3 regions of the Paenibacillus spongiae genome follow, and region 2 is predicted to be linked to each of the others. Evidence: predicted binding sites of a transcription regulator. Region 2 holds the regulator's gene; each other region holds the start of a gene.
The links. Region 2 encodes Rex, which represses fermentation and respiration genes when NADH is low (regulators of the CRP and FNR family bind a similar motif). Its sites were predicted from a motif close to TTGTGAAATATTTCACAA; they were not measured.
Positions count from the first base shown of each region.

Region 1: nadA (quinolinate synthase NadA) is a predicted target of Rex. The motif match lies at 7,291-7,308, and genes of this name have one in related genera.
Region 3: L1F29_RS02055 (cytochrome ubiquinol oxidase subunit I) is a predicted target of Rex. The motif match lies at 7,701-7,718, and genes of this name have one in related genera.

Region 1 is NZ_CP091430.1:56,739-66,634, forward strand. Features, by position in the region: gene mraY (phospho-N-acetylmuramoyl-pentapeptide-transferase) at 1-733, shown strand, start outside; gene L1F29_RS00285 (vWA domain-containing protein) at 1,113-1,838, shown strand; gene L1F29_RS00290 (protein kinase domain-containing protein) at 1,822-2,745, shown strand; gene tilS (tRNA lysidine(34) synthetase TilS) at 2,770-4,290, shown strand; gene hpt (hypoxanthine phosphoribosyltransferase) at 4,280-4,819, shown strand; gene ftsH (ATP-dependent zinc metalloprotease FtsH) at 4,959-6,965, shown strand; gene nadA (quinolinate synthase NadA) at 7,348-8,286, shown strand; gene nadB (L-aspartate oxidase) at 8,327-9,896, shown strand, end outside.
Region 2 is NZ_CP091430.1:2,520,105-2,530,000, forward strand. Features, by position in the region: gene panC (pantoate--beta-alanine ligase) at 1-809, shown strand, start outside; gene panD (aspartate 1-decarboxylase) at 802-1,185, shown strand; gene L1F29_RS11700 (tetratricopeptide repeat protein) at 1,425-2,051, shown strand; gene dinG (ATP-dependent DNA helicase DinG) at 2,077-4,941, shown strand; gene L1F29_RS11710 (redox-sensing transcriptional repressor Rex) at 4,945-5,595, shown strand; gene L1F29_RS11715 (amidohydrolase) at 5,576-6,877, shown strand; gene L1F29_RS11720 (cell wall elongation regulator TseB-like domain-containing protein) at 6,877-7,410, shown strand; gene L1F29_RS11725 (hypothetical protein) at 7,566-8,102, shown strand; gene L1F29_RS11730 (AAA family ATPase) at 8,095-9,609, shown strand; gene L1F29_RS11735 (3-hydroxyacyl-CoA dehydrogenase family protein) at 9,798-9,896, shown strand, end outside.
Region 3 is NZ_CP091430.1:461,641-471,536, reverse strand. Features, by position in the region: gene L1F29_RS02080 (GNAT family N-acetyltransferase) at 1-310, opposite strand, end outside; gene L1F29_RS02075 (DinB family protein) at 544-1,017, opposite strand; partial or broken gene L1F29_RS02070 (LysR family transcriptional regulator) at 1,158-1,298, shown strand; gene cydD (thiol reductant ABC exporter subunit CydD) at 1,480-5,169, opposite strand; gene cydB (cytochrome d ubiquinol oxidase subunit II) at 5,186-6,196, opposite strand; gene L1F29_RS02055 (cytochrome ubiquinol oxidase subunit I) at 6,247-7,647, opposite strand; gene L1F29_RS02050 (SWIM zinc finger family protein) at 7,847-9,478, shown strand; gene L1F29_RS02045 (DEAD/DEAH box helicase) at 9,475-9,896, shown strand, end outside.

The DNA of each region.
Region 1 (9,896 bases), 2.5 Mb from region 2:
CTTGTTTCTTAGTGCGACGTTCGTGCTATTCAGCTTGGTCGGTTTTTTGGACGATTACAAGAAAGCGGCGTACCAGGATCCGTCCGGCATATCGGGCAAGATGAAGCTTGTGCTGCAGTTCGGTTTTACCGGCATTCTCCTATTCATTCTTGTCGGGCAGTTCTCGCTATCGCCGATAATTACGGTATTCCAAGGATACTCAGCCGTTCTTCCACTCCCGGCATACATCGTTCTGATGATGCTCTTTATCGTCGGATCGGCCAATGCGATTAATTTCACGGATGGCTTGGACGGTCTGCTCATCAATGTGGCCATCCCAACCTATTTCTTTTTCTTCCTGATTTCGGAGCGGGCCGAAGTCAAGACGTTCTCGCTGGTCATGATTGCGTGCCTGATGGGACTTTTCATATACAACATTTTTCCGGCGCGCGCCTTCATGGGGGATACCGGCTCCCTGGCTATCGGAGGCTCCTTGTCGTTTCTCGCGATTCTGGAGAAGGTCGAAATTTTCATACCGCTTCTGTTCCTGGTTTATTTCGCGGAGCAGCTCTCGGTTATTCTTCAGGTCTGGTACTATAAGAAGACCAAGCTGCGCTTGTTCCGCATGGCACCCATTCATTATCACTTCCGGTTAAAATACGGGTGGAGCGAGAATACGATCGTAATCGTGTTCGGGATGGTATCTTGGGCATGCGCCCTGCTGAGCTGGTTGTTATGGCGGTTATTATTCTAATAACATCCGGGGACTCGCAGACGGAATTCCAACGAATTGGCTGCACTCTTATTTACGAATGCTGCTCCGCTCGCCTAAGTCAGTCTTATATCGTTCCATTCATCCGAAAGTCTGCCGGCCGGCAGGCTTTTTTGATTGGACCGCCAACTTCGGCGTTAGGCTGTCATAGCGGATACGCTCCAGAACGTGAAGTTTGGCAGGATCGCATGCACTGTTTGTAGAATACTGTTCTCTGGAAGGCAGGAAGAAGATTCGGAAGGCTTGAGATTGATTAACGTACAAGCGGGTTAATAGGCTAAGAAAACGGTTAAATTCTCTTGAATTTGGGCACGCTGGTAGGGACACTAGCGATAGATTCCAAAGTTTGGGGGAATGAGACGTGAAACAAATTTTACTGATAACGGATGGTTGCTCGAATGTAGGCGTAAGCCCGGTCGTCGCGTCGGCTCAAGCGCTTGCGGAGGGAATAACGGTCAATGTGGTCGGCGTGCTCGATCAAGGTGACCTTGGCGAATTCGGATCGGCCGAGATTGAGGAAATAGCCCGCGCGGGCGGTGGACTCAGCCGGCTTGTGAATACGAGGCAGCTGGCGCAGACGGTGCAGATGCTGACGCGCAAGACCGTGGCCCAAACGATTCAACAAGCGGTTCACCGGGAGCTTCAGCAGGTGCTGGGGACTTCATCGATCGAGTCGCTGCCGCCGGATAAGCGTGGCGAAGTGGTTCGCGTTATCGATGAGCTCGGCGAGACGAGCAAGCTGCGCGTGGCGCTTCTTATCGACGGGAGCGCGAGCATGAAGCCCAAGCTCCATGCCGTAGAAGAGGCGATTCGCGATTTGGCGCTTAGTCTTCAAGCCAGGCAAGGGCTTAGCGAGATTGCCGTTTTTCATTTTCCCGGATCGGCATACGGCGATGACTGCACCCTCGACCTCGATTGGACGACGAATGTTGGCGGAATGACGCAGTTTTTGCCCCGGCTGCAGATGAAAGGGACGACGCCTACAGGACCGGCGCTCATGCATGTCATTGATTTTTACCGAAAAGCCGATTATGGTTATAAGAAGAATGACGAAACGGACGGGATGATGAGTGACTACGTCGTTTGAATGGACCCTTCCGCGGGGCACGATCATTAAAGGCAAGTGGAGGCAGAACAGCTACCGCGTGGAACGTCTTCTCGGCGAAGGCGCGAATGGGAAAGTGTTCCTGGTCGAACGTCAGCGGAACTGGTTCGCGATGAAGATCGGCGCGGATACTGTCGATCTGCAGTCCGAGGTGAACGTGCTGCAGTCGATTGCCAAGCAGCGCACGGGTTCGCGTTCCGAGCCCTATCTGGTTGAAGTCGACGATATGCGGGCTTCGGACGGAAAGGAATATCCGTTCTATATTATGCGTTACATACGGGGTGCGACGTTATCCGATTACTTGTCGAAGCAGGGCATGGACTGGTTTCCCGTCGTAGGCTACAGCCTGCTGGGCAAGCTTGCCGAGCTGCATGACGGGGGCTGGACGTTCGGCGACGTGAAGGTGGAGAATGTGCTTGTTGCCGATTACGGACGCGTAGAACTCGTCGATTTCGGCGGCGTGACGGCGATGGGGAAGAGTGTCCGGCAGTTTACCGAAATTTATGACCGCGGGTATTGGAACGCGGGCACCCGGACCGCTGACGCCCGATATGACCTGTTTTCGTTCGGGGTACTCTGCATCCAGCTGCACGAGAGCCAGCGGCTGGCACAGCTGACGTCGGCACTGCTGCCGCAGAACCGGACGCCGGAGGAGCTGTTGAAATTGGCTTACGCCAACCCGCGGCTCAAGCCGCTGTCCGGCTGGCTTAACAAAGCTTTGAACGGCGGGTTCACGGATGCAAGGGAAGCATCCGGCAGCTGGAGGCAATGGATGAATCGCCCGGGGCAGCGCGGGCACGCGACCCCTGCTCCCGGATGGATGAAGGGGCTGTTCGTAGCCTCTGCCGCGCTGCTGGCTACGACGATCTATTGGCTGCTTCGGGTTTAAGCCAGAGAAGAGAGAAGGAAGCATATGGGGGATCTGATGAAGGAAGTCGCGGATATCGCGGCACGGGAGAAGCTGTGGGTATCGGGGGATACGATCGTCGTTGCCGTATCGGGCGGACCGGATTCGACGGCGCTGCTCGATATTATGCACCGCCTTTCCATGGCGCAGGGCTTCTCTCTTGTTGCCGCTCATGTCGACCATGGCTTTCGCGGGGAGGAGTCGGCACGCGAAGCGGTGTCCGTCCGAAGATTTGCGGAAGGCCTGGGCGTCCGATTCGAGTCCGCGTTGATAGACGTACCTGCTTTTATAGAAGAAACGCGTATGAACGCCCAAGCGGCGGCGAGGGAGAAGCGCTACTTATTTCTTCACGATATCGCCACGAAATACGGGGCATCGCGCATCGCGCTCGCCCATCATGCGGACGATCAGGCGGAAACCGTGCTTATGCGCATCATACGGGGGACAAGTCCAGGCGGTCTTTCGGGCATTCCGCTCCGGCGGAGCGAAAAAAACGTGGAACTAATCCGCCCCTTGCTTCGTATGAACAAATCAGACATCCTGCGCTACTGCGAAGAACGGGTTCTGACGTACAGCGAAGACAGCAGTAATGCAAAGCGCCATTATTTTCGTAATTCAATCCGTCTTGATGTGCTTCCGGCGCTGACAAAATATAATCCGCAGCTGTCGGATTCACTCGTCCGGTTGTCAGAGCTAGCCTCTGCCGAGGATGAGTGGATGGATGCCGAGACGCGCGTTGTATATGACCGCCACGTCAAGCTTGTACAGGGCGGGTGCCAAATCGACCGCAAAGCGATGCTTGACCTGCATGTCGCTTTACAAAGGAGATTGATTAAACTAATATTAAATTATATGGGATTGGAAACGGAAACCACCTCATTCGACGGAGTCGAGACGATTCGAATGGCTGCCGCCGAAGGCGCTCCTTCGACGTGGAGCGTTGATGTAGGCGGGGGGATCCGATGCTTAAGGGAATATGATACGATGCGCTTCGTGCGCGCCGATAGATATACCGAAGACAACGCCGCTGAACCGGGAAGGTATGCATATGATGCATATGGCGGAGAAGAGCAGATGAAGGTGCTGGCCGTCCCAGAAGCGGGCGCCGCATTAACATTTACCCTTGAAGAAGCTCCTGTAGATGGCGGCAAGCCATCCGGGCGGCTGGAAGCGGTGTTCGATGCAGATGAGCTGGCACTGCCGCTTGCTGTTCGCAACCGCCGTCCCGGCGACCGGATGCGGGTTCTCGGTTTAAACGGCGCAAAAAAAGTGCAAGATATGTTCGTTGATGATCGCATAGCCCCGTCTAGGCGGGAGCGGCTTCCGCTGCTGGTTGATGCGGATGGACATATCTTGTGGATTCCCGGTGTAAGGAGAGGCGCGTCCGCGCAAATTTCCGACTCGACACAACGAGTGCTTCGCATTCGGGCGGATTTCACGCCAGAGGACGATTTTGGCTCGAATAAGACGCACTCATCCATTCATAGTATAGGTAAAAACGTAGGAGGGCCCGGCATTGCTGAATGACATTCAAGAAGTACTGTATGACAGCGACCAGATTCAGCAGAAAGTGAAGGAGCTTGGCGAGACCATAAGCCGAGAATTTGAAGGGCGGAATCCGCTCGTCATTTGCGTCTTGAAAGGCGCGTTTATTTTCATGTCTGATTTGGTTAAAACCATTACAATCCCGCTTGAAATCGACTTTATGGCGGTTTCGAGCTATGGTCAGTCCACGAAGACATCAGGCGTTGTCAAAATTATTAAAGATTTGGACACACCAGTTCAAGGAAGAGACATTCTGATCGTCGAAGATATTATTGACAGCGGATTGACGCTAAGCTATCTGATCGATGTGCTGGAGCGGCGCAATGCCAAGTCAGTGACACTCGTTACATTGTTTGACAAGCCGGCCGGACGCAAGGTTGAGCTGGAAGCGGATTATAAGGGATTTGTGCTGCCCGACGCTTTCGTGGTCGGATTCGGTCTCGACTTTGCGGAGAAATACCGCAACCTGCCATTTATCGGCATCTTGAAGCCCGAGGTTTATGAGAAATAGCGGAATTGTCCGCCCGGGCTGTGCCATATAATACAAGAAGGATGCGATTCACTGTAGATGCACCTCCCTCGTCAGACTGTTTGTAGTAGGGAATCATGCTATGGTAAAATATCTTAAGCGTCTTGAGAGGAGGTAGGGGATGAATCGGATCATCCGCAACACTGGATTTTATTTGATCATTTTTTTAGTGACCGTCGGGATCTTCCAATTTATCAGCAGCCAAAATGATACCACCGTTGAAATTCGATACGACCAGCTGAAGCAAGCGCTTGTTGAAGACAATGTCGCAGAGCTGAATTATCAATTTGACGGCTATTCCTACTTGGTCACTGGTGAATATAGATCGAACCCCGATAAGAAGGGATCAACCAGCTTCTACACCCACACGAACGTAGAAGAATTCGTCGTTAAAGAAATTCACGATCTGGCAAACAAGAACAAGGTTCTTCTTACCAACAAGCCAATGAAAGAGCCAAGCATCTGGCTGACGTTCTTGACGTCGATCATCCCTTTCGTGATCATCTTCGTTCTGTTCTTCTTCCTTATGAATCAAGCGCAGGGCGGCGGCGGCAAGGTCATGAACTTTGGCAAGAGCCGGGCACGCTTGTATAACGAAGAGAAGAAGCGGGTCACATTCGAGGACGTGGCAGGCGCGGATGAAGAGAAACAGGAGCTCGTCGAAGTTGTCGAGTTTTTGAAAGACCCGCGCAAATTCGCAGCCGTTGGTGCGCGTATTCCTAAAGGCGTTCTGCTTGTCGGACCTCCGGGTACCGGTAAGACGCTCCTTGCCCGTGCAGTGGCAGGAGAAGCAGGCGTACCTTTCTTTAGCATATCCGGTTCCGATTTCGTCGAAATGTTCGTCGGCGTCGGCGCCTCGCGTGTACGTGACTTGTTCGAGAACGCGAAGAAGAATGCCCCATGTATTATCTTCATCGATGAAATCGATGCCGTCGGACGTCAGCGCGGCGCCGGACTCGGCGGCGGGCATGACGAACGGGAGCAAACGCTCAACCAGCTCCTCGTCGAGATGGACGGCTTCGGCGCGAATGAAGGCATCATTATCGTGGCGGCAACGAACCGCCCTGATATTCTTGACCCGGCGCTTCTGCGTCCAGGCCGTTTCGACCGTCAAATTACGGTCGACCGTCCGGATGTGAAAGGCCGCGAAGCGGTACTGAAGGTGCATGCGCGCAACAAGCCGCTTTCGAAGGACGTCAAGCTGGATGTCATTGCAAAGCGGACGACCGGATTTACCGGCGCCGATCTGGAGAACCTGCTTAACGAAGCAGCCTTGTTAGCGGCCCGCCGCAACAAGAAGGATATCGCGATGCGCGAGGTGGACGAAGCCATTGACCGTGTCATCGTCGGTACCGAGAAACGCAGCCGTGTCATCAGTGACCGTGAGAAGCGCATCGTCGCTTATCACGAAGCAGGACACACCATCATTGGTTACTTCCTGGAGCATGCTGATGCGGTTCATAAGGTAACCATTATCCCGCGAGGACGCGCAGGCGGATATGTTATCATGCTGCCGAAGGAAGACAGCATGCTGACAACGAAGCAGGAACTGCTCGATAAAGTAACCGGATTGCTGGGCGGACGCGTCGCCGAGGAATTGTTTATCGGTGAAATCGGCACTGGCGCTTACAGCGACTTCAAGTCGGCGACAGGCATCGTACGCAGCATGATTATGGAATACGGCATGAGCGATAAGCTTGGACCGATGCAGTTCGGAAGCTCGCAGGGGCAAGTTTTCTTAGGCCGCGATATCGGGCATGAGCAGAACTACTCCGATGCTATTGCTTATGAGATTGATCAAGAAATGCAAAACTTTATCAATCAATGTTATGAGCGTGCGAAGAATTTGCTGACGGAGAAGAGCAAAGAAGTTCATCTCATTGCGCAGACCTTGCTTGCCGAGGAGACGCTGGAGCTTGAACAGATCAAGCGCTTGATCGACACTGGATCGCTGGAAGGCAGCGAATCGTCTTCCGATGGGGAAGTTGCGGAGGAGCCTGCTGTTGAGCCGATCGTAGATACGATTGGCGGCGTGAAGGTACGCATTCAAACCCGCGAGCCAGGTGAGGCCACACCGCCGGTTGATCCGGATAACGGCGATGACGATGGATCAAACAAAAATAATTAAACACGGATAGATAAGAAAAGCTGTCTCACACCTCCTTATATGCAGCGCGATAAGGAGATGGAGGCAGCTTTTTCTAATGTCTTCATCGTATGAGGAAGACGTTCGTTAAAAATAGGCGCTTTTCTTCATTCATCTTATGGGGCGCAAAACAGCTCAAATTGGTCCATCTTGCGCGTTGTGCCCCCTTATGCTACTCTTTACGTGAAGATTGGCGGTTTTTCTTTCGCCGTCTTTATTGACAGCTACCCGGCACCCGTGTAAATTTATTCTTAATTAATGAATTCGCATCCTATGGTCCACACTATACGTATCGATATCAACAAGATTGTGCTTCTGTTCACAAAGTCATGTTTATCATGTAAACAAGAGGAGAGATTTGTCCATGGAAGCATTGGCAATGGAGCGCAAGGCGGAGCAAAACCGCGAGCTGCGCGAACGCCTGATGCAATTGAAGAAAGAACGCAATGCCATTATTCTTGCTCATTATTATCAGCGCGATGAAATACAAGAGGTGGCCGATTTCCGCGGGGATTCATTCCTGCTTGCCCAGAAGGCGGCACAGACCGATGCAGACGTCATCGTATTCTGCGGCGTTCACTTCATGGGGGAGAGCGCGAAGATTCTCGCGCCGAATAAGACCGTTATCATCCCTGACGAGCGTGCCGGCTGTCCAATGGCCGACATGGTCAATGTCGATGGCCTCCGCAAGCTGAAGGCACAGCATCCGAATGCGAAAGTGGTCACGTACATTAACTCCTCGGCGGAGATTAAAGCGGAGACCGACATTTGCTGTACTTCGGCGAATGCCGTACGCGTCGTGAATTCGGTGGACTCGGATGAAATCATTTGGGTACCGGACAAAAACCTGGGCCACTACGTCCAGCAGAATACCGATAAAAAAATGATCATTTGGGAAGGTTACTGCAACACTCACGACATGCTGACCGTCAAAGATGTAGAAGAGATGAAAGCGAAATACCCGAATGCGGAGTTCGTCGTCCATCCGGAATGCCGTCCAGAAGTTGTAGCGCTTGGCGATTTCGTCGGCAGTACAACCGCCATCATTAAATATTGTAAGGAATCCGAAGGCAAAGAGTTTATCGTCGGAACGGAAGACGGCACAGGCTTCCAGCTGCGCAAAGACAGCCCGGACAAAACCTTCCATTTTGCCACCAAATATTTGGTTTGTCCGAATATGAAGGTGAACAATCTGAAGAAGCTGGTCAAATGTTTGGAAACGATGCAGCCCCAAATTTATGTTCCGCAGCAGGTTGCCGACAAAGCCCGTTTATCCTTGGAGCGCATGTTACAGGTGAAGTAGCATGCGCTACTCTCTTTCCGAAGAAAGGAAAGTCGACGCGATGATTCCTCGTTATTTAATAGATGTTGCGATCGGTGAGCTTCCTGTTATTGAGAAGGATGTCATCGTTATCGGGGCCGGCATTGCCGGTCTTTTTACGGCGTTGAAAGTCAGCGCTACGGATGATGTACTCATGATTACCAAGAAGTCGCTGCTTGACAGCAATACGCGGTACGCCCAGGGCGGCATTGCCGCGGTCGTCTCCGAAGAAGATTCTCCGGCGTATCACCGTCAGGACACGGTCATTGCCGGCGCAGGCTTATGTTCGTCCAAGGCTGTCGATGTGCTGGTGCATGAAGGGACGGCAGGCGTGCGCGATCTCGTTCATATGGGAACGCAATTCGATCAAGAGAACGGCGAGTTCGCACTGACGAAGGAAGGCGCCCACAGCCAGCGTCGTATCCTGCATGCGAATGGAGATGCAACAGGCTTCGAAATCGTGCGGGCCTTGTCCGAGAAAGCGAAGGCCGATCCGCGGATTGAAGTCTGGGACGACCACTTCGTAATCGACCTGGTGACGGATAACGGGGAGTGCTGCGGTGCAATCGTCCAGAAGCCGGACGGGCAGCGGTTGTTCGTCCGCGGCAAGGCGACGGTTCTATGCTCGGGCGGTGCGGGTCAATTGTATCGTTATACGACGAATCCCGATGTCGCCACAGGAGACGGTATCGCCATGGCCTACCGCGCAGGCGCTTACATTCAGGATGTGGAGTTCATCCAGTTTCATCCGACCTCCCTCTGTTACCCTGGCGCACCGCGCTTCTTGATCTCGGAGGCGGTACGCGGGGAAGGCGCCGTCCTGCGCAATATTAAGGGCGAACGTTTCATGGAGCACTATCACGAGCAGCTGGAGCTGGCGCCGCGCGATGTCGTGGCAAGGGCGATTGTAAGCGAGATGGAGGAAACGCGCTCGACCTTCATTTATTTGGATATTACGCATGAGTCAGCGGAGATGGTCAAGCACCGCTTTCCGAATATTTATGAGTTTTGTTTGAATTATGGCCTTGATTTGACGACGGATTGGATTCCGGTGGCACCTGCTGCGCACTATATGATGGGCGGCATCAAAACGGATTTGAACGGCGAGACGAACATTGCCAGATTGTTTGCTTGCGGCGAGTGCTCGTCCACGGGCGTACATGGTGCGAACCGGCTGGCGAGCAACTCCCTTTCCGAAGCGATCGTGTTCGGACGCCGCATTGTGGAGCGGATCCATGAGTTGGAGCCGCTAGCCTTGAAGCCGCGCGATTTTGGAGACTCGTCAGGCGATTCAACTAGAAACAGCGCGCCGATGCAGGCGGTGGTGGAGAAACGGCTGAAGCTGCAGAAGGTTATGCTGCGTTACGTCGGCTTGCGCCGTGACGGGAAAGGGCTCGAGAAGGGGCTTGCCGAGCTGAAGCGCCAGCTGCCGATCTTTCAATCGGTGCTCAAACAGCGCGAGGAATATGAATTTGCCAACTTGCTTACTCTTGCAATGCTGACAACGCAGGCAGCTCTATCTCGTAAGGAGAGCCGAGGGGCACATTATCGGGATGATTTCCCTGAGCGTGATGATCTCGGATCGCGTAAGC
Region 2 (9,896 bases):
TCGTGCCGACGATGGGCTATTTGCATGAAGGCCATGCTAGTCTTATGCGCAGATCGAAGGCCGAATGCGGCTTTTCCGTATTATCGATCTTCGTCAACCCCCTTCAATTCGGGCCGAATGAAGATTTCGACCGCTATCCGAGAGATGCGGAGCGCGATCTGGCCCTAGCGGAGCGGAACGGCATCGATCTCGTGTTCATGCCTTCCGTGCAAGAGATGTATCCTTCGAAGCCGCTCACGAGCGTCATCATTAGCCAGGTAACCGACCGGCTGTGCGGGGCGTCCCGTCCGGGACACTTCGACGGCGTAGGAACGGTGGTCAGCAAGCTGTTTCATCTGACCCAGCCGGACCGGGCTTACTTTGGCATGAAGGATGCGCAGCAGGTGGCCGTTATACAGCGAATGGTGGATGACTTGAATATACAGGTTGAAATCGTGCCTTGCGAAACGGTGCGGGAATCCGATGGGCTTGCCATGAGCTCCCGCAACGTTTACTTAAGCCCCGATGCGCGGGCACAAGCCGTCGTACTGTCCCAAGCGCTGACGGAAGCGGAGCAGGCGGTGAAGGAAGCGGGAATGACCGTCAAAGAGCTGGAGGCGCGCATACGCGAAACGATTGCGAAAGCGCCGCTTGCGGATATCGATTATGCTGAAGTATTGGACTATCCGGATTTAACGGTCCCGTCAGCGGAGGTTGATTTATCGCAATACCCGAACAAGCTGATCGTCGCTCTCGCCGTAAAATTCGGCAGCACGCGGCTGATCGACAACCGGTTATTGGATTCACACGGAGGTGAAAGACATGTTTAGGACAATGATGAAATCCAAGCTGCACCGCGCTACCGTGACGGAAGCGAACTTGAATTATGTGGGCAGCATTACCATTGATGAAGATTTGATGGAGCTAACGGATATTTGGGCCAACGAAAGGGTTCAAATCGTCAACAATTATAACGGAGCCCGGCTTGAAACGTATGTCATTCCAGGTCCGAGAGGCTCCGGCGTCATCTGCTTGAACGGGGCGGCCGCTAGGCTGGTACAACCGGGCGATAATGTCATCATTATTTCATACGGCATGATGTCGGAAGAAGAAGCGAGCCAATACAAGCCGAAGGTCGTCATATTAGATGAGGCGAACCGTCCGGTGGAAACCATGACGGAAGAAGTTCACGCCACCATTAAATAGCGGCACGGCCACGGCAGATTTATGATCCCAAACTTGTGTAACGATTGCCATGGAGTATGAAAAACAGGCCCCGCGCAAAGAATGAGCATAACAATTTACTCAACTTTGGCGCGAAGGCGAGGTGCAGTCTATTGTTCCGGCATGTATTCGCAACGATGCACGAAATGCTTGACGACATTATGGTTCATTATCCGCATGCAGCATTTGAACAAAAGAAACAATACACCGAGCAACTTTCCATGTTAAAATCATTAAGTGACACATTCATTGAAGAATGGCTGCAGTTTGAGGAGAAGATGGCTGATTTTCGGGAGCTTCAGCATGAGTCGGCCGAAAAGTCCGTTCAGGAGCTCCCGCAAAACCATAAAGCACAGCAGAAAATGCCGGGTTTAGTTGTCCAAACGGCTCCTGTTTCTGCCCCGCCCAATAAGGCTGCTGCATCGCCAGCGTCGGAATCAAGCGACCTGGAGGCGACCCTGCTTACGAAAGGGCAAGGTTATTTCAAGCTCTTTATGTTCCGGCATGCCGCGGCGCACTTTCAGGAAGCGGTCAAACAAGCGCCCGACAACAATGGTGCGCGTCTCTTCCTGGCCATGACGTACATGCATTTGCAGGAATGGCTGGAGGCGCAGCGACATTTTCAACTACTTGTAGAGCTGACCGATCATCCGAAGTGGCAGGCGCTCGGGTATAACGCGCTGGGCTGCATACAAGCCGTGAGGATGAATCTGGAGCAGGCGGAGAGATATTTCTTGAAGGCTCATGAAACCGACCCCGCCTTTACCGACCCGCTATCCAATTTGAATTCATGCAGGCAGCATGATGATGGGCACTTATCCTTATACTTTGGGAGCGGGCAGCTTTAGAATTTGGGAGAGGATCAATAATCGGATGAATTATGCGGTATTGGATTTGGAAACGACCGGACACAGTGCCGGCGATGAAATCATACAGGTCGGGCTCGTGCTGCTTGACGAGGATATGCAGACGATTCGTACGTACAGCAGCTTCGTCAAGCCTACGATTCCGATTCCACCCTTTATAACACAGCTAACCGGTATCGACGAGTCCATGGTCGCAGACGCCCCGCCTGCCGAAGATGTGCTGCTCGAGTTGATTCCGCTTTTGGATGATGCCGTATTGGTCGCCCACAATGTCGGTTTCGATGCGGGTTTTCTGAACCAGGCACTCGACCGCTGCGGGTATATGCCGTTCGCCGGAAGACGTCTGGATACGATCGATCTGCTGCGCGTGCTCTATCCGATGCTGACCACCTATCAGCTTGGCGCGGTTACGGAGCAGTTCGGCATCGAGCATGATCAGCATCACCGCGCTGACAGCGACGCCATCGCGACCGGTGAGCTATTTGCGCTCTGCTACCGAAAGCTGGAGCAGCTGCCGCTGCTGACGCTGGAACGACTGGCCATTCTGCTTGGGGATGAAATCGACGATTTGGGCTGGTTCGTCCAGCAAATAGCCGTCTCGAAATCATTAACTTCTTCCATAGATCCAAGCGCATTCTCGTATTTCCGCCAATTCGCCATGAAAACCGGCGATTGGACGGATGAGGAGCCTCCAAGAAGCGGAGGAGAGGCAGAGTCGGTAGACGCTTGGACGTTCCCCGACTTTCTTTCCCACATGAAAGACAGTCTTCGGGCCATAATTCCGAACTACGAAGAACGGGACCCGCAGAACATAATGTTCCAGGAAGTGCTTGAGGCGCTCGAGCAAGACAAGCATCTCATGATTGAAGCCGGCACAGGTACAGGCAAGTCGCTCGGTTATCTTATTCCTTCGCTCTATTACGGGGTGAAGAACGATAAGAAAATCATTGTCAGCACCCATACCATCAATCTTCAGGAGCAGCTCAGACAGCGGGATCTGCCGCTGCTGCAATCCGTACTCCCTTATCCATTCAAGGCCGCGGTCTTCAAAGGGCGCGGCAATTATTTATGTTTGCGCAAGTTCGAAGGCAAAGTGGTGACCAAGGATTTCAGCTCACCGAACGAGGATCGGATCACAGCCTCGCAGATGGTCGTATGGCTCGGAGAAACCGATAACGGCGACCAAGAGGAGCTCAACTTCGGCAACAAAGGAGCCGATTTCTGGTCAACGGTTGCGAGCGACGCGGACTCCTGCCTGAACCGGAGCTGTCCTTGGTTCAAACGATGCTTTTATCATAGAGCCAAGCAGGAAGCCAATTTAGCCGATGTTGTCATAACGAACCATTCCATGCTGTTTACCGATATCCGCGCCGACCACAGGCTGCTTCCCGGATACGAGCACCTGATCGTAGACGAAGCGCATCACCTGGAGGAAGTAGCGGGCAAGCATCTGGGAACGCAATTATCTTATCATTCCGTTAATCATCCCGTTGCCCGATTGTGCAAGGACGCCCGCAACGGCCTGCTTATTCAGCTGAAACACAGACTTAGCGGCGAAAGCGCGGAGAAGAGCGAAGCGTGGCGGGAAACGATCGACGATGTGGTGCCGGTATTCGGCGATCTTCGCGATGATTGGGACAAGCTGTTCGAATTGCTGTTTGCCATCATGGGAAGCGGCGCACAGGATTCGACCGCCGAGGCGGGCCAGCTGGTGCTGCGCCTAAGATCCGGCAAGCTTCCGAACCAATGGAAGGATGCCCAGATCGTCGAAGAAGCGGTGCACGGCCATCTGAACAAGATCGTCCGTTCCTTGGACAAAATATTTACGGAAATGAAGGATGACCTGGACGATCAGTCGATTGTAGCGCTTGTGACGGATTTAAGCGGCACGGTCAAAGATCTCATGAGGGCGCGCGACGATCTCCGTTCGTTTATGAAAGCGGACAAAAAGGAGTTTGTTTACTGGCTGGAGGCCAATAACAATTTCCGTGCGAAATCGGTTCATCTGTATGCGGTGCCCGCAGATGTAAGCGGTCAGCTCCGGACGTATTTCTTCGACGCAAAAAAGAGCGTTGTCCTCACGTCGGCGACCTTGTCGGTACAGAAGTCGTTTCAATATGCCGCCGAGCAGCTCGGGCTGCAGCAGGATGAGGAGCAAGGACGGCTGAAGACGGTCCAGCTGCCTTCGCCGTTTAATTTCAGGGAACAGGCTCTGGTCTGCATCCCGCGCAATTTCCCCGTATTGAAGGGTGCGGCGGGCGACTCGCAATTTAATGAAATGCTGATTCGTTCCTTAGCCGATGCCGCGGCGGAAACCAAGGGGCGGATGCTTGTCCTGTTCACCTCGTACCGTATGCTGAAACAGGTTTACGACCCGCTCAAGGAAGCGTTGGCGCCAAGCGGTATCCAGCTCCTTGCGCAGGGGATCGACAGCGGCAACCGGAGCAAGCTGACCAAGCGGTTCCAGCAGCAGACGGCTTCCGTCCTGCTTGGGACGAGCAGCTTCTGGGAAGGAGTGGACATCCCTGGCGATGCGCTGACCTGTCTGGCCATTGTCAGGCTGCCGTTCCAGCCGCCCAATCATCCGCTGGTGGAAGCGAAATCCGAGCTGCTGCAGGAGCAGAAGCAGAATCCGTTCATGAAGCTGTCCATTCCTCAAGCGGTCATCCGGTTTAAGCAGGGCTTCGGCCGGCTTGTCCGGACGGCTAATGACCGCGGAATTGTACTCATCTACGATACCCGCGTCATCGATACGTATTACGGCAAATATTTCTTGTACTCCCTGCCTGGCCCAAAAATCGAGCATATGCATCTAGATCTAATCGTACCGAGAATCAGGGAATGGTTAGCGGTTGAAAGAGAGGAGAGGTAAGCCATGAAGAAAATATCCGAAGCGGTCGTGCGCAGGCTGCCGATTTACCTGGTGGTGCTGAACGACCTGCATAAGCGGGACATTCAGACGGTTTCGTCACAGGATCTCGGCAATAAGCTGGATCTTAATCCGGCGCAAATCCGCAAAGATTTGGCTTACTTCGGCGAATTCGGGCGCAAAGGCATCGGCTATGACGTGTCGTACCTCATCGAAAAAATAAGGCAAATTCTCAAGCTCGATCAGCCTCTGAGCGTCGGGCTTGTAGGCGCCGGCAATCTTGGCCGTGCGCTGTGCAATTACAATACGTATTTGAAGGATAATATGAAAATCATGGCTGTATTCGATGCGCATCCCTCCGTCGTAGGGACGCAAATCAACAGTCTGACGGTTCAAGCGATGGATGATTTGAAGGAGAAGGTCGAAGAGCTTCATATTGTAATCGGCATTATTACCGTTCCCGCAGTCGAAGCGCAGAATGTAGCAGACCGTTTCGTCGATGCGGGCGTGAAAGCGATATTGAATTTTGCCCCGACCATATTGCGCGTTCCCGAACATATCCGCATTCATTATGCCGATTTTACGAGGGAGCTGCTAAGCTTAGCTTATTATTTGGAGAAGAATGAGGAGGAAGACGATGAACCGGCTGTGGATTGAGAACGGCACATTCGTAACGATGGATGATAGCCGTCCCGTATTGAAAGGACATATGGTTGTCGAGGGCGACCGTATTGTCTACTTGGGCGAAGAGCCGCCTAGCCCGGCCCCGGAAGGTGCGGAGCGATTGAACGGACAAGGACTTGTCTTTATGCCGGGCTTAATCAATACGCACGCGCACTCTGCGATGTCACTTCTGCGCGGGTATTCTGATGACGAAGCGCTTCAAGTATGGCTGGAGCAGAAGATGTGGCCGATGGAAGCGAAGTTTACCGATGATGACGTCAGATGGGGGACATCGCTTGCAGTGGCTGAAATGCTAAAATCGGGTACAACGACATTCGTCGATATGTATGACCGCATGCATATTGTTGCCGAAGTTGTCGAGCAGTCGGGTATTCGCGGCGTCTTGACCCGCGGCGTCATCGGCTTGTGCCCTCCGGACGTGCAGACCGAGAAGCTCATCGAAGCCAAGCAGTTCGCCAAGGACTGGAACGGTCAGGCGGGAGGCCGGATTACGACAATGATGTCGCCTCACGCGCCGTATACTTGTCCGCCGGATTATATCGAGCGGATCGTTGAAGCCGCCCATGAGCTGGATGTGCCGCTTCATACGCATATGTCCGAATCGCTTGCCGAAGTGGAGCAGAATGTGAAGGATTACGGACGCCGTCCGGTCGAGCATCTGGACAAGCTTGGCTTTTTCTCCAAGCCTGCGCTGCTTGCCCATGCGGTTCATCTCAATGACGAAGAAATCGCTTTGCTTGCCGAGCGGGGAGCGGCTATTTCTCATAATCCGGCAAGCAATTTGAAATTGGCCAGCGGTGTGGCGCGGGTGCCTCAGCTGCTAAAAGCGGGCGTTACGGTATCTCTTGGCACGGACAGCGCGGCAAGCAATAACAATTTGGATCTATTCGATGAAATCCGTCTCGCAGCGCTTATCCATAAAGGCGTTTCAGGCGATCCGACAGCGGTTCCGGCTTCCGAGGCGCTGAAGCTGGGAACCGTTTACGGTGCCCGCGCTTTAGGCAAGCACTCGCTCCTTGGCGTATTGAAGCCCGGTATGAAGGCCGACTTTATCGCGATTGATGCCGAGCAGCCGCATTTCTACCCGCAGACGGAAATGGTATCGCATCTTGTTTACTCCGGGTCGGGCCGGGATGTTAAGCATGTATGGATTGACGGGCGTCAAGTGGTGAGCTCGGGTGAATGTCTGCTGATCGACGAAGCTAAGGTGAAGGCCGAGGCGCAGTCCTGCTTTGAAAGGCTGCTGGCACGATAATGCGTGCTTCACGCCGCAAGCGGCCGTCCTCGATGACGCCGGCGCGAATAGCTGCGGTTGTCATCGCAAGCATAGTTGTCCTGTTGATCGGAGCAAACGGTTATTACCGTTATGTCCAAGCCCCGATGTGGAACGATCAGACGAAGTTGGAAGAGCAGGCTATGAAGATAGCCGGCTTGCAGGAAACTAGCGATTCTTACACGTACGTGTGGGATGACACGATATGGATTGTGGAAGGGAAAGACAAACAGGGCGACGAAGTCTATGTTTGGTTGTACGAGAATCCGAATGCCATGCAGCCTGTCATCCGCAAGGTGAAAGACGGCGTAACCAAGGAGCAGCTGAAAGAGAAGCTCCTGAGCTCGAAGCCGGATGCTAATCTGGAGCATATCAAGCTCGGATGGAAGGATAACGAGCCGGTCTGGGAGCTGTTCTATTCCCGCGATCAATCGGGAACGGACTTCTATTATTACGATTTCTACCGGTATAGCGACGGCGGCTTTATCATTACATACAGCCTGCCGAAGCAATAGCGCCGAATGTGCGGTTATGCCGCGCGTTAACCAGTGCTGCCATCTATTACACACCCCCTTATGCAAGTCGATGTGATATACTTTTGTATAGCAAACGGGTATACACTTGTTGCGATATAAAAGTGACAGCATCCTTGAAAGGGGGCTTTTTGCATATGAAAATCCGGGTTATTCCCACCATTATAACGGCTATAATATCCGCAGTCCTTCTTATCGGAGGCTGGTATATGTACCGGAACTTTGCTGCCGTGCAGCCGCTCGAGCATATTGTTCAAAGCGTCCCCGGCGTCGAGAAGGCAAAGCCGGTCATCGATCGTGATTCCGTTACGATGGAACTGACGTTGAATAATGAAGCGAATATACGGAGTATCTATGATCAGATTGTGCGTGAAGGTGCGTCCGTTATCGGAAGCAAGCAGCTGCGCCTTGATATCCAGGGAGCGAAGGACGATTCCAGCTTGAATGATGTATGGGCATCCGTTCTATTCGATGTCGCTCAAGCGATGGAGACGCGGAAATACACGGAAATTCCAGCTGCGATGAAACAGATCGAGACGCAGTATAAAGGCGTCCAAGCAGTCTCGGAGATGGACGATGTGAACGTATATATTACGTTGAAGAATGGCGCCGATACCAAATATGTCGTTTTGCCTCGTACGCCTGACAAACTGGGGGTATGGCCGAATGCGTAAATATATGAAAGAAATTGTTATCGGCTTCGTCCCGGTTTTGCTCATTTTTCTCCAGTTTTTTGTCGAGGTGAACGTCATACCGATCATTCTGGCGGCCGTCATTCTCGGCGGCTTGCTGTTCATGGTCAGAACGCGGGGCAATTTAGCGGCAGTTGGCGGCGACCGCCGGACGAAAGCCCGGCCGACTGTCCAGCTCTCTTTCGACGAGATCGGCGGTCAGGAAAGGGCCAAGCAGGAGCTGATCGAAGCGCTTGATTTTCTCGTTCATGAGGAACAAATTAAGAAATTCGGCATTCGCCCGTTGAAAGGGATATTGCTGACCGGACCTCCGGGAACGGGGAAGACGCTGCTGGCCAAAGCCGCCGCGCAGTACACCAATTCCGTCTATGTGACGGCATCGGGGTCGGAGTTCGTCGAGATGTATGTCGGCGTGGGCGCAAGCCGCATTCGCGATATCTTCAAGGAAGCCAGACAGAAGGCGACGAAGGCGGGCTTGGGAAGCGCAGTCGTCTTCATCGATGAAATCGATGTTATCGGCGGCAAAAGAGACGGCGGGCAGCATCGCGAATACGATCAGACATTGAACCAGCTGCTCACCGAGATGGACGGCATTCATACGTCGGAAACGCCGCGAATCCTCTTAATCGGGGCGACGAACCGCAAGGAGATGCTGGATAACGCCTTGCTGCGTCCGGGCCGGTTCGACCGTCATATCGCCGTCGATTTGCCCGATAAAAAGGGCCGCTCGCATATATTAAACATTCATGCCCGGAACAAGCCGCTAGCCGACGATGCGGACCTGGACAAGGTTGCTGCGGAGTCGTTCGGCTTCTCAGGCGCACAGCTTGAGAGCGTCATGAATGAAGCGGCAATTTATGCGATGCGTGACGATACGGAAGCGATCTCGCATCGGCATCTGTCGATGGCGATCGATAAAGTGATGATGGGCGAGAAGACGGACCGCGAGGCGACGAAAGAAGAGCGTGAGCGTGTGGCCTTGCACGAGCTGGGGCATGCTATTACGGCCGAGCTTGTCAGACCTGGCAGCGTATCGCAGGTCGCGCTGTCCCCGCGCGGACAGGCGCTTGGGTATGTGCGGCATAACCCGCAGCAGGACCGCTATCTGTATACGCGCGAATTTCTTGAAGGGCAAATCATGATCGCCCTCGGGGGAGCGGCGGCTGAAGAAATGTTCTACGGCGGCCGCAGCACGGGCTCCCGCGGAGATTTCGACCAGGCGATGAGCATCGTCCGGACGATGGTCGAAAGCGGATTGACCGAGATGGGGATTGTTGACAATTCGATGATGACCCCGGACAAGTGGGCGCATGTGAACGGCGAAATACTGGACGGGTTATTCGACCGGGTCAGACAGCTTCTGGACGAGCAGCGTGTCGTGTTCGAGAAGTCGCTGGACGTGCTCGTACGGGAAGAAACGTTAGGCGGCGACCGGTTCAGGGAGCTCCTTGCATCCGCCGGGACGCCAGTCAATCAGGCATCGGCGTAAACGGATGAGAGGCGGAGTCACACTCCGCCTTTTTTTTGTATATGAATTGTCACAATAAGCCTGTCCGAAGACCGGAAGAATGCGGTTTCATCCAGGTTTCTCCCTAGCCCCGATATTACAAACACGGTATAATAAGAGATGTAAATTGAAGACGGATGAGCTTCGATTTTTATTTGCGCACATGGGGGATGACACAATTGATAGTACGTAAAGTAGGCGTTATCGGAGCCGGTACGATGGGCCAAGGTATTGCGGAGATGCTTGCCTTTCATGGGTTGGATGTATAT
Region 3 (9,896 bases), 2.1 Mb from region 2:
AGACATCCTCATATTCGGGATACCGCTTAAACTGGGCAAGCGCGTAGGAACAGGAAGGAATGATGGTTCTCCCCTGCTCTCTTGCATCATGGACGACCAAATCGAGCAGCTTACGGGCCAGATCGCGTCCACGGTATTGCGGATCGACATGCGTATGATCGATAAGCCAGGTATCCACATCCACAAGCTTGTACGTCATCTCACCGATCGGCATGTCTCCTGCTCCAATGAGCACATAGCTGTTTCCCTGCTTCTGCGCCACAATTTCGTCTCCCGCTTCACCATTCGTTTGCTTGGCTTCTTCTGTCATGACGGCCACCTCCAGATCCTATTTGTTTCGTCATTACCCCAAATTGCGGGATTTGAGCCTTCCAGCGGTTCCTTCTGCGAATTGCATAGCTCACAGAGTTATAGGGTGTGCCAATAACAAACTTATTATCTCATGCACGCCCGAATGAAGAACCGCCCTTATGCTTGCATGCCGAAAAGCCGTTAGAGAGCCCGGACTCTCTAACGGCTTAATGCGTTTCACAGATCGCTGCCTTACTGCTTATGCTGAGCGGCCTTCGATAAGCATCCGATCGCCGAGAAGTGCATCGCTTCGTGAATGAAAGCGAAATTGACCAGCTCCCCGACGGTTTCGAACCGGAACGGCCCCATTTGGACCGGGGCTCCGAGCTTCTCCTCCAGCTTATCCGGGGAGATCTCCGAGATGCCGTTGAGCTGCGCCGACAATTGTTGAATGAGCTCTTCCTTGGTTGGAGGCGCGGCCGTCCAATCCGCCGGCTTCGTTCCGGTATTGAACAGACCCGCATAGGAAGCGGGAAGCTGAGAAGCGGATTTGAAGCTCATGGAGAGAAAATGATCCAGACAGTATACGATATGCCCGATATTCCAGCGAATCGTATTGTTGAACGGGGCCGGCTGAACGTCGTACAGCTCCTCAGGAATGGATTGAGCCTGATGCAGTACCATTTGACGGACCGATTTACCGGTATTCACAATGCTTTGGGACATAAAAATTCCTCCTTTTTTATTTATTCGTTTAGGATTATGTTGACAAGATAAGTGTACCCCATCCAAGGAGAACCAACAATCTCGCTTTTCCGATTATAATGATAAGTAAAAACGATGATTATCATCGAAAGAAGGTTCGTATGGAGCTTAGACAATTGGAATATTTTATCGCCGTCTGCGAAGAGCTGCATTTCTCGCGGGTTTCCGAGAAGATGCGCACGACCCAGTCGAACCTCAGCCAGCAAATCAAGCTGATGGAGAATGGGCTGGGGCTTCCGCTAAGAACGGAGCCGGTTCGAAAATTGAAAGGTTCGAGAATCTGCTCAAGCTGAACGAACAGGCGCGCCTAGTGCCGGCCAAGTAACGGTTGAGACGCAAGAGACCTGCCCGGAAGTAACTCCGGCAGGTCTCTTGTCGTTTCACTCGCTATATGACGATCGTTTGGAAGTCGCGCTGATTGTCCTAACGAACCTCCGCCAATTCGCGCGTCCGCTCCCGGTCCCTCTGCAGCTTCCACAGCTTCCAATAGACGCCGTGACGCTCCAGCAGCTCCTGATGCGCGCCTCTCTCCGCTACCGTCCCGTTCTGAAGAACGATGATTTCGTCCATTCGCTCCAGACCTGTCAGCTTATGCGTAATCCACAGGACCGCTTTCTCGCCGAGCAGCGGTTCTATATGGCTGGTAAAGGCCTGCTCGGTTAACGGATCAAGCCCCGTCCCCGGCTCGTCGAATAGAATTGCCGGGGCCTCCCGGACGAGCGCCCGCGCCAGCGCAAGCCGCTGCCGCTCTCCTCCGGACAGCTTCGCTCCCCATTCGCCGATGATCGTATCGTAGCCTTCCGGCAGCCGCTCGATCGTCTCGTCAATTCTCGCCACACGGGCTGCTTCACGCAGCTCATCGAGCGACGCCTCAGGACGGCCAAGCCGTAAATTCTCGGCTACCGTCGCGTTGAATAACTGCACATTCTGCGATACGACCGCAAATTGAGCCCGAGCCGACTCGCCGGCGATATCGCGCAGCTCCGTTCCATTAATCGCAATGGAGCCTTCCTCGTAAGACCGCAGCTTCATCAGCAGCTGCAGGAGCGTGCTCTTCCCGGCGCCGCTTTCGCCAACGATCGCAATTTGCTTCCCTTGAACGAGCGTTAGCGACAGATCACGCAGCGCGTAGGGCTCTTCGGGCGCGTAACGGAACGACAATCCGCTTACCTGCGCCTGCCACCTTACATCGGCTTCACCCGCTTCAGACACTTCCTCCGAAGCCGGAGCCGGATTGGCCGGTTTGGCCGGATTGGTCGGTTTGGCCGGTTTGACCAATTGTGCCTGATCGCCGGCTTCATCGGCCAGCCGGAACAGCCGGTCGCCGGCGGAAATCGTTTGCCCGAACAGCTGGAACGACAGCGGAAGCGGCATGACCGCTTCGAAGCAGGCGAACGAGGCGAGCACCAGCGCGGGAATCATGTAGCTGTCGATATGGCCCGATATCGTAAGCGGGATAATGGCAAGCAGCATCAGCCACATGGTCAAATGCGTCAAGAGGGACATAGAGCCTCCCGTGAAGGCCGAGATCCGGTTCTGCTTCGTCTGATGGGCATCCAAGCGGCGCTGAATCGTAAGAATGCGTTCTTCCATATTCTGCGCTTGCCCGTACAGAATCAACGTCGGCAGCCCCGTCAGCAAGTCGGAGGTTTGTTCATAAATTTCCGATCGTGCCTGCACGAAGTCCCTTCCGCCGCTGCTCCCTATCCGGTGGCTTAGCCATGGAATGACAACCCCCGCCGTGAGCAGCATGCCTGCTAGCAGCATGCCCAGCCGCAGATCATAATTCGCCATAAATACGAATCCGAGCAGCACGGTCAGAGCGGCAACAACCGGCGGCGCGATGACGCGCAGATATAAATTCTGCAGCTGCTCCACATCGCTGATGACAGAGCCCAGCAAATCGCCGCTTCGTTTGTTCTCAAGCAGCTGCACCCCTCTTGGCTCCAGCCGTTCGTACAGCCATACCCGCAGCCGCTTCAGAATGCGGAAGGTGAGATCATGGGAAACGAGCCGCTCCACATAACGGAACACCCCCCGCGCAATCCCGAAGAAACGCACGCCGACAATCGGGACGTAGAGCAGCAGAACCGTCTCCGGCCGCAGCGCAGCCTTGGCAATCAGATAGCCTGACGTTCCCATCAGACCGACGTTAGTGGCGACGGTTCCGAATCCGAGCAGGATCGCGAGCAGCGTCCACCACTTGTAAGGACGGACGAATTGCAGCAGGCGGACGAAGGTCTTCCGTCTTCTGACAGGTGCGGCATCTGCCGGCGATGCTATACCCGCAGCAGGAGGCAGAGCCCTCGCACCTTCTTCCGACCGCTGACGCATATGATCGGCCGCCGGAATGTATTCCGCGTCTCTGCGCTCCGCAGCTGCATCCTCATCCGCTCGCGCAGCCGCTAACATATCGGCATACAGTCCGCCGGCTGCAGCCAGATCATCCGCGGTACCGGCTTCGACGATCCGTCCGCCGGCCAGTACGACGATCCGGTCCGACGCGCGAATCGTGCTCAGCCGATGCGCTGCCGTAATGGACATGCGCCCGCGCAGCAGCGGTTCAAGTGTCTTTGTGATATTCGCTTCATTGGCGAGATCCAGTCCCGCCGTCGGTTCATCCAGCATGAGCAGAGGCGCCTCTCTCAGAAGCGCCCGCGCGATCGCGATCCGCTGCGCCTGTCCGCCGGACAGCCTGACCGATTCCCCGAGCGGCGTGTCGTACTGCCGCGGCAGCGCCTGAATGAAAGCAGCCGCCTGAGCGGCCTCCGCCGCCGCGGCTACCTCCGCTCCGCTTGCATCCGGCTTGCTGATTCGAATGTTGTCGCCTATCGTCCCGTGGAAGAGATGGGGGTGCTGCGACAATACCGACTGCTGATTCCGCCACCATGACATGGAGATCTGCGACAGATCGATACCGTCAACCAGAATACGCCCCGAAGCAGGTTTGATAAAGCCCTGCAGCAGATCCAGCAGCGTGCTCTTCCCTGCCCCGGTAGGTCCGACCAAGGCGATCCGCTCGCCCGGTTCGAGCGTGAGCGAAATATCGGACAGCGCCGGACGGGCTTCGCCGGCATATTGGACGGTGACGCCTTCGAATACGATGCGGTATCCTTCCGGCTTCGGCGGCAATACGGCGGCCCCTTCCTTCTCGACCCATCCCGGAGGTTCCGTGTTCAAGATGTCGAAGATTCGCCCCGCTGCCGTCACGCCGTTCATCCCGGCGTGAAATTGAGTCCCCAGCGTCCGGACGGGATTATAGAACTCGGGAGCCAGAAGCAGCACCAGGAAGGCGTGCTCGAAGCCGATTTCGCCTTCAATAAGACGCAGGCCGAGGAACACGGCTACGATAGCGGTGCTTAATGACGCGAACAGCTCCATAACGAACGCGGACAGAAAGGCCAGCCGCAGCGTCCCCATCGTCGAGCGCCGGTGCTCTTCGCTGATCCGCGCAATGATGTCGATCTGCGCCCGGCTGCGGTTGAACATCTTCAGCGTCGGCAAGCCCCGCAGCATCTCATGAAAGTGCCCGCCAAGCCGGCCAAGCAGCTGGAACTGGCGGTCCGTCTTCGCCTTCGCCGCCTTGCCGATCAGAATCATCAAGATGACCAGCAGCGGCAGCGTCACTGCGAAGATAACCGCCGATAACCAGTCCGTTCCCGCTACGACGAAGAACACGGCAGCGGGAATGAACGTAGAGAGCGCCACTTGGGGCAAATACTTCGCCAAATAATTTTCCAACTGCTCCACGCCTTCATAGACCGTGTTGATCAGTTCCCCGCTCCGCTCGCCCTTCGCGTAATCGGGTCCCAGCTCGGCAAGCTTGCGGACCAGCCGGAGGCGCAGATCGCTCTTGATGCGCTGCGCCATCTGCGTCGACGCATAGTCGCCTGCTGCCTGCAGGACGGCTCGGAGTCCGATAACGCCAAGCAGCACGTACAGCGCAGGCAGCAGCGCAGCCAAGCTTTGCCCGCCGAGGAAAGCCCCGTTCGTAACTCTTGCCATATAGATCGCTTGAACAATCAGCAGCAAGCCGCCTGCCACACCGATGATTACGCTAGCCGCGAACAGCTTGCGGGTGCCCTGCACCTGTTTGAACAGTTGTTTGATCATAATTGGTTATCCTTTATTAATAATCCAAGTGATCCGTGGCCGTAACCCGTTTGCGGAACACCCAGTAGGTCCATGCTTGATAAGCCAATACGAACGGAATCGTCGTCAAAGCAACGATGGACATGACTTTCAACGTATAGGTATTCGATGCTGCATTGTAGACCGTGAGCGACCATTCCGGGTTAAGCGATGAGATCATGACGTTCGGGAACAGCAGCATGAAGACCGTAATCGTCGATAATACGATGGTTGCCCCCGTCATAATAAATGCCCAGCCGTCGCGTCCCGCTTTAATAAAGAAGTGAACGGACAATAAGGCCAACCCCGCCAGAACGGGAACCATACCCGGACTTAATCCTTTGGAAGTAAACATATCCGTCTCGAAATAACTGAGTACGACGAACAAGAGCAGAACCGCGCTTGTCCATGCGCCGATCCGATATGCAACCGCCCGTGCCCGCTCACGCAGCACACCTTCCGTTTTTAACGAAAGGAAGAGCGCTCCGTGCAGCAGGAAGAGAAGAACCATGCTCACTCCGGCCGTCAAGGAATAGAGGGAGATCAAATCCCAGAAAGAGCCGACGTAATTCATATCCGCATCGATCGGCACCCCTCTCATCAGGTTGGCTAGCGCGACGCCCCACAGCAGCGCGGGCAGCAGGCTGCCGAAGAAGATGACCCAATCCCACGTAGAGCGCCATTTCGGATTCTCGACCTTACTGCGGAATTCAAAAGCAACCCCGCGCCCGATCAGTGCGAGCAGCATGAGGAACAACGCCATGTAGAAGCCGCTGAACAGCGTCGCATACCAATTCGGGAAAGCCGCGAACATCGCGCCGCCAGCCGTGATCAGCCATACTTCATTGCCATCCCAGAACGGGCCGATCGTATTAATCATCACTCTGCGTTCCGTATCAGACTTGCCTAGAAACGGCGTAAGCATGCCGACACCGAAATCAAAGCCTTCCAGAAAGAAAAATCCGACGAACAGCACGGTAATCAGTATAAACCATATGGTTTCCAGCATTCGCTTTTTTCCGCCTCGCTTTCAAGTTGATTCTTCATTCTTCCGCCCTCCTATAACGAAGGGGCTGGAGCTGCATCGGCATTCGGCGTATGATTCGGATCGTGAGATTCGTCCGCCTCATCCGCTCCCTGGCGGACCGTCTTCACGACGAGATAGACGAACACCGAGGCCAGTATGCCGTAGACCAACGTAAAGCCTATTAAGGAGGTGGCGACCATACCGGACGATACTAATGGAGATACGCCGTCCTCCGTCTTCTGCAGACCGAATACGATCCACGGCTGACGCCCGACCTCCGTCATAATCCAGCCTGCCGAATTCGCAATGTACGGGAGCGCCATCGCAGGCAGCATCCATTTTAAATATCTGCGATACTTTTCCGCCTTGTTGCGGATAACGGCAATCGTTCCGAACAAGCCGAGGAAGATCATCGCCATTCCCGCCCCCACCATGATCCGGAAGCTCCAGAACGTCGTCCGTACCGGCGGAATATAGTTACCCGGTCCGTATTTGGCTTCGTACTCGGCTTGCAGTTCCAGCATACCCGGCACTTTGCCGGTCAGGCTGTTATAAGAAAGAATGCTTAGCGCGTAAGGAATTTCCAGTTGGAACCGGTTCTCCCGCTTCTCCGGATCAATGGAGGCGATAACCGTCCAAGGCGCGCTTTCCCCGCTCGTATGCCAAAGCGCTTCGGTGGCCGCCATCTTCATCGGCTGCGACTTCATCAGATGCTGCGCTTGGTCGTGGCCGGCGAATGCAGTCAGCAGGCTGGACACGAGCACTACCACGATGCCGATCTGGAAGGAAGCTTTGAATATATCGGTCTGCTGCTTGCGCAGCATTTTGTATGCGCTGATTCCGACCACGAACATCGAGCCGGTAGCGAGCGCCCCGAAGATCACATGCGGGAACTCAACCCACAGCTGTTTATTGCCAAGCAGCGCGAAGAAGCTCGTCATTTCCGCACGGCCGTTCACGATCTCATAACCAACCGGCTCCTGCATAAAGGCGTTCGCGCTCAGAATCCATAGAGCAGACAGCGTCGCGGCGACCGCCACGAGCCAAATACAGGCCAAATGGACCTTCTTGGACAAGCGATCCCATCCGAAGATCCAGATTCCGATGAATGTGGACTCCATGAAGAAGGAGACCAGCGCTTCGACGGCCAGCGGACCGCCGAACACGGCGCCGACGAACCGGGAATAATCCGACCAGTTCATGCCGAACTGAAATTCCTGAATAATACCGGTGACAACGCCGACCGCGAAATTCAGAAGAAAGATTTTCCCCCAGAATTTCGTCATCCGCTTGTATTTGTCATCCTTCTTGACGACATACATCGTTTGCATAAATGCGATTAAATAAGCCAGTCCGATGGTCAGAGGGACAAACAAAAAGTGATAGACGGTCGTAATGCCGAACTGCCATCTGGCCAATTCCAATGCTTCCACAGTAACAGCCCCTTTCAACTAATCCTCATTATAGGACCCGCTCAGGGCGTGTTATGTGATTTTTATCACAATATCCTGACAAAGTTTTTGAACATTTATTGCCTAATTCTGCAATTGCTTGCTAGGCTTCACAGCATTCGATCAAGCGGTGTTATAATGGAAGGTGAAATACGATTATATGTTCTCAGGAGACAGTGCCATGATGGAACCGATTTACAAAATGGATGATACGCAGTGGGCCGAGCTCCTCCACGATGTGGAGGGGGAATTCAACGACCTTACGATCAAGCGTGGATTCCAATACTATAAGCAAGGACGCGTCCGTAAGCTGACGATGCAAGACAGCCGGGTCATTGAAGCGATTGTCGAAGGAAGCGAGAACTATCGCGTCAAGATCCGGCTGGACGCATTGGCGGACAGCAACTGCTCGTGTCCAGTAAGCTGGAACTGCAAACATATGCTGGCCGCCCTCCTCGACTATGCCAACCGGCAGGAGCGCCCGGTTCATGCGCTCGTCAATGCCAAATCGAATGCCATGCTGCAGCAGACGGCGAAGAACGCCTTGCATGCCGCATCCCTTGCCGCCAAGCAAGCCCGGGAGCTTGCCGAGTTCAAGGAACGGGCCGGTTCCTTGAACTCCCTCCCGCTGCCGGAGTGGCATAAGCTGTTTGAACATTGTCTCGCCCCAATGGCCAATCACACGCCTAACGCCCATTATGTCCAAGGTGCTCTCAGAGCGATGAATAGCATCAAACCCCAGCTATCCCCTGGCATGGAGCAGCTGTTCCGCCTTCATACTTATCTCTACATACTTGAGAAGCTTGTGAAGCATTCCCAGCATACGTGGAACCATTCTTCTCATGTCTACATGGGGTATCACACGCAAGTTGCAGCCGACGATGTGGAGGAAGCCATAGAGCGCTGCTTGGCGGAAGAGCTTGCCGCCGCGCCTGACCCGGAGCATGGGCAGCGCTTGACGGAGACGCTGGCCTATCTACGCACTCATATGCTGACGGAAGCGCAGAATCTTCATTATTACTTCGGCTTGTATTACCGGCTATGGCAAGGCTGGCTCCGAACTGACGGAAGCAATTACGTGCTGTATACAGAGGAGCTGCAGCAATTGAAGGCTGCCGAAGGGACGCTGCAAACTGCATCTGCCCGCCTCCAATGCACGCTGGCTCAAGTCTGGATGCACTTCTACCTGGGGCAGGATCGGGAGGCCTTGGAGCGGCTGCGCAAGGCAACCGTTATTCCCGCGATGAAGCGAAACCCGATTTATCCGCTTCTGGATATGCTGATCGAGGCAGAGCAATGGGAACGGCTGCGGGATTGGCTGACGGCAATCGGCCCTCTGCTCCGATCGGGTGATGAATTGGACGAATACGGACGTTATTGGGAGATGACCACCCGGCATCATCCTGAGTCCGAGCCCGATATGTGGGAGACGCTGGACCGCATGTCTCCTTATTCCAGAGGCATCTATGCAGATGCATTGCTTACCTATGGCAAATGGGAGCAGTGGATCGATTATCAGCTCAGTACGGGCAGCGAGCCCCTGGAATTCCGCGTCAGCGTCCTGCAGCCGATTGAGAAGGAAGCGCCGGAGCTGCTCCTGCCGTTCTATCATCAAGCGGTGGAACGGTACATCGCGCAAAAGAATAGAGACAGCTACAAAGCAGCGGTGAAGCTGCTCAAGCGGCTCGCCAAGCTGTACAAACGGATGAAGCAGGAAGCGCGGTGGGAGCACTTCCTGAGCTCGTTCACCGGCCGCCACAGCCGGCTTCGCGCCCTGCATGAGGAGCTTCGGAGAGGAAAATTGATATCATGAGCCTACATTTGGAAACGATAACGATACAGGTCAGCCTGACCACGCACGGGGATGCGCTCATCTATGGATCGATTCCTTCCTACCACGCGCCGGGCTTATTCATGAAGCAGCGGTTGTTCGCCTGGCATGAACCTTCCTTCTACGGGACCGAGCTGGACATTCAAACGATCCAGGAAATCGAGCTTGTGCTGCTTCCGTCCGAGCAAGTCATTCCTTTCTTTGCGGAAGGCAAGCTGCTTCAGCATGTCGAGTGGATCTGGGATGAAGACGCCGCTCCGCTGCTTCAGCTTGCCTCCGTACTAGCTGCATGCATCGAGGAGAAGAAATACGCACCCAGCTTTCCCGCTTATCGAACCGGAAAGATATTGTGGTCGTGGGATGATGAAGCCCTGGATCAGCAAGCGCAAGCGGCGCTGGA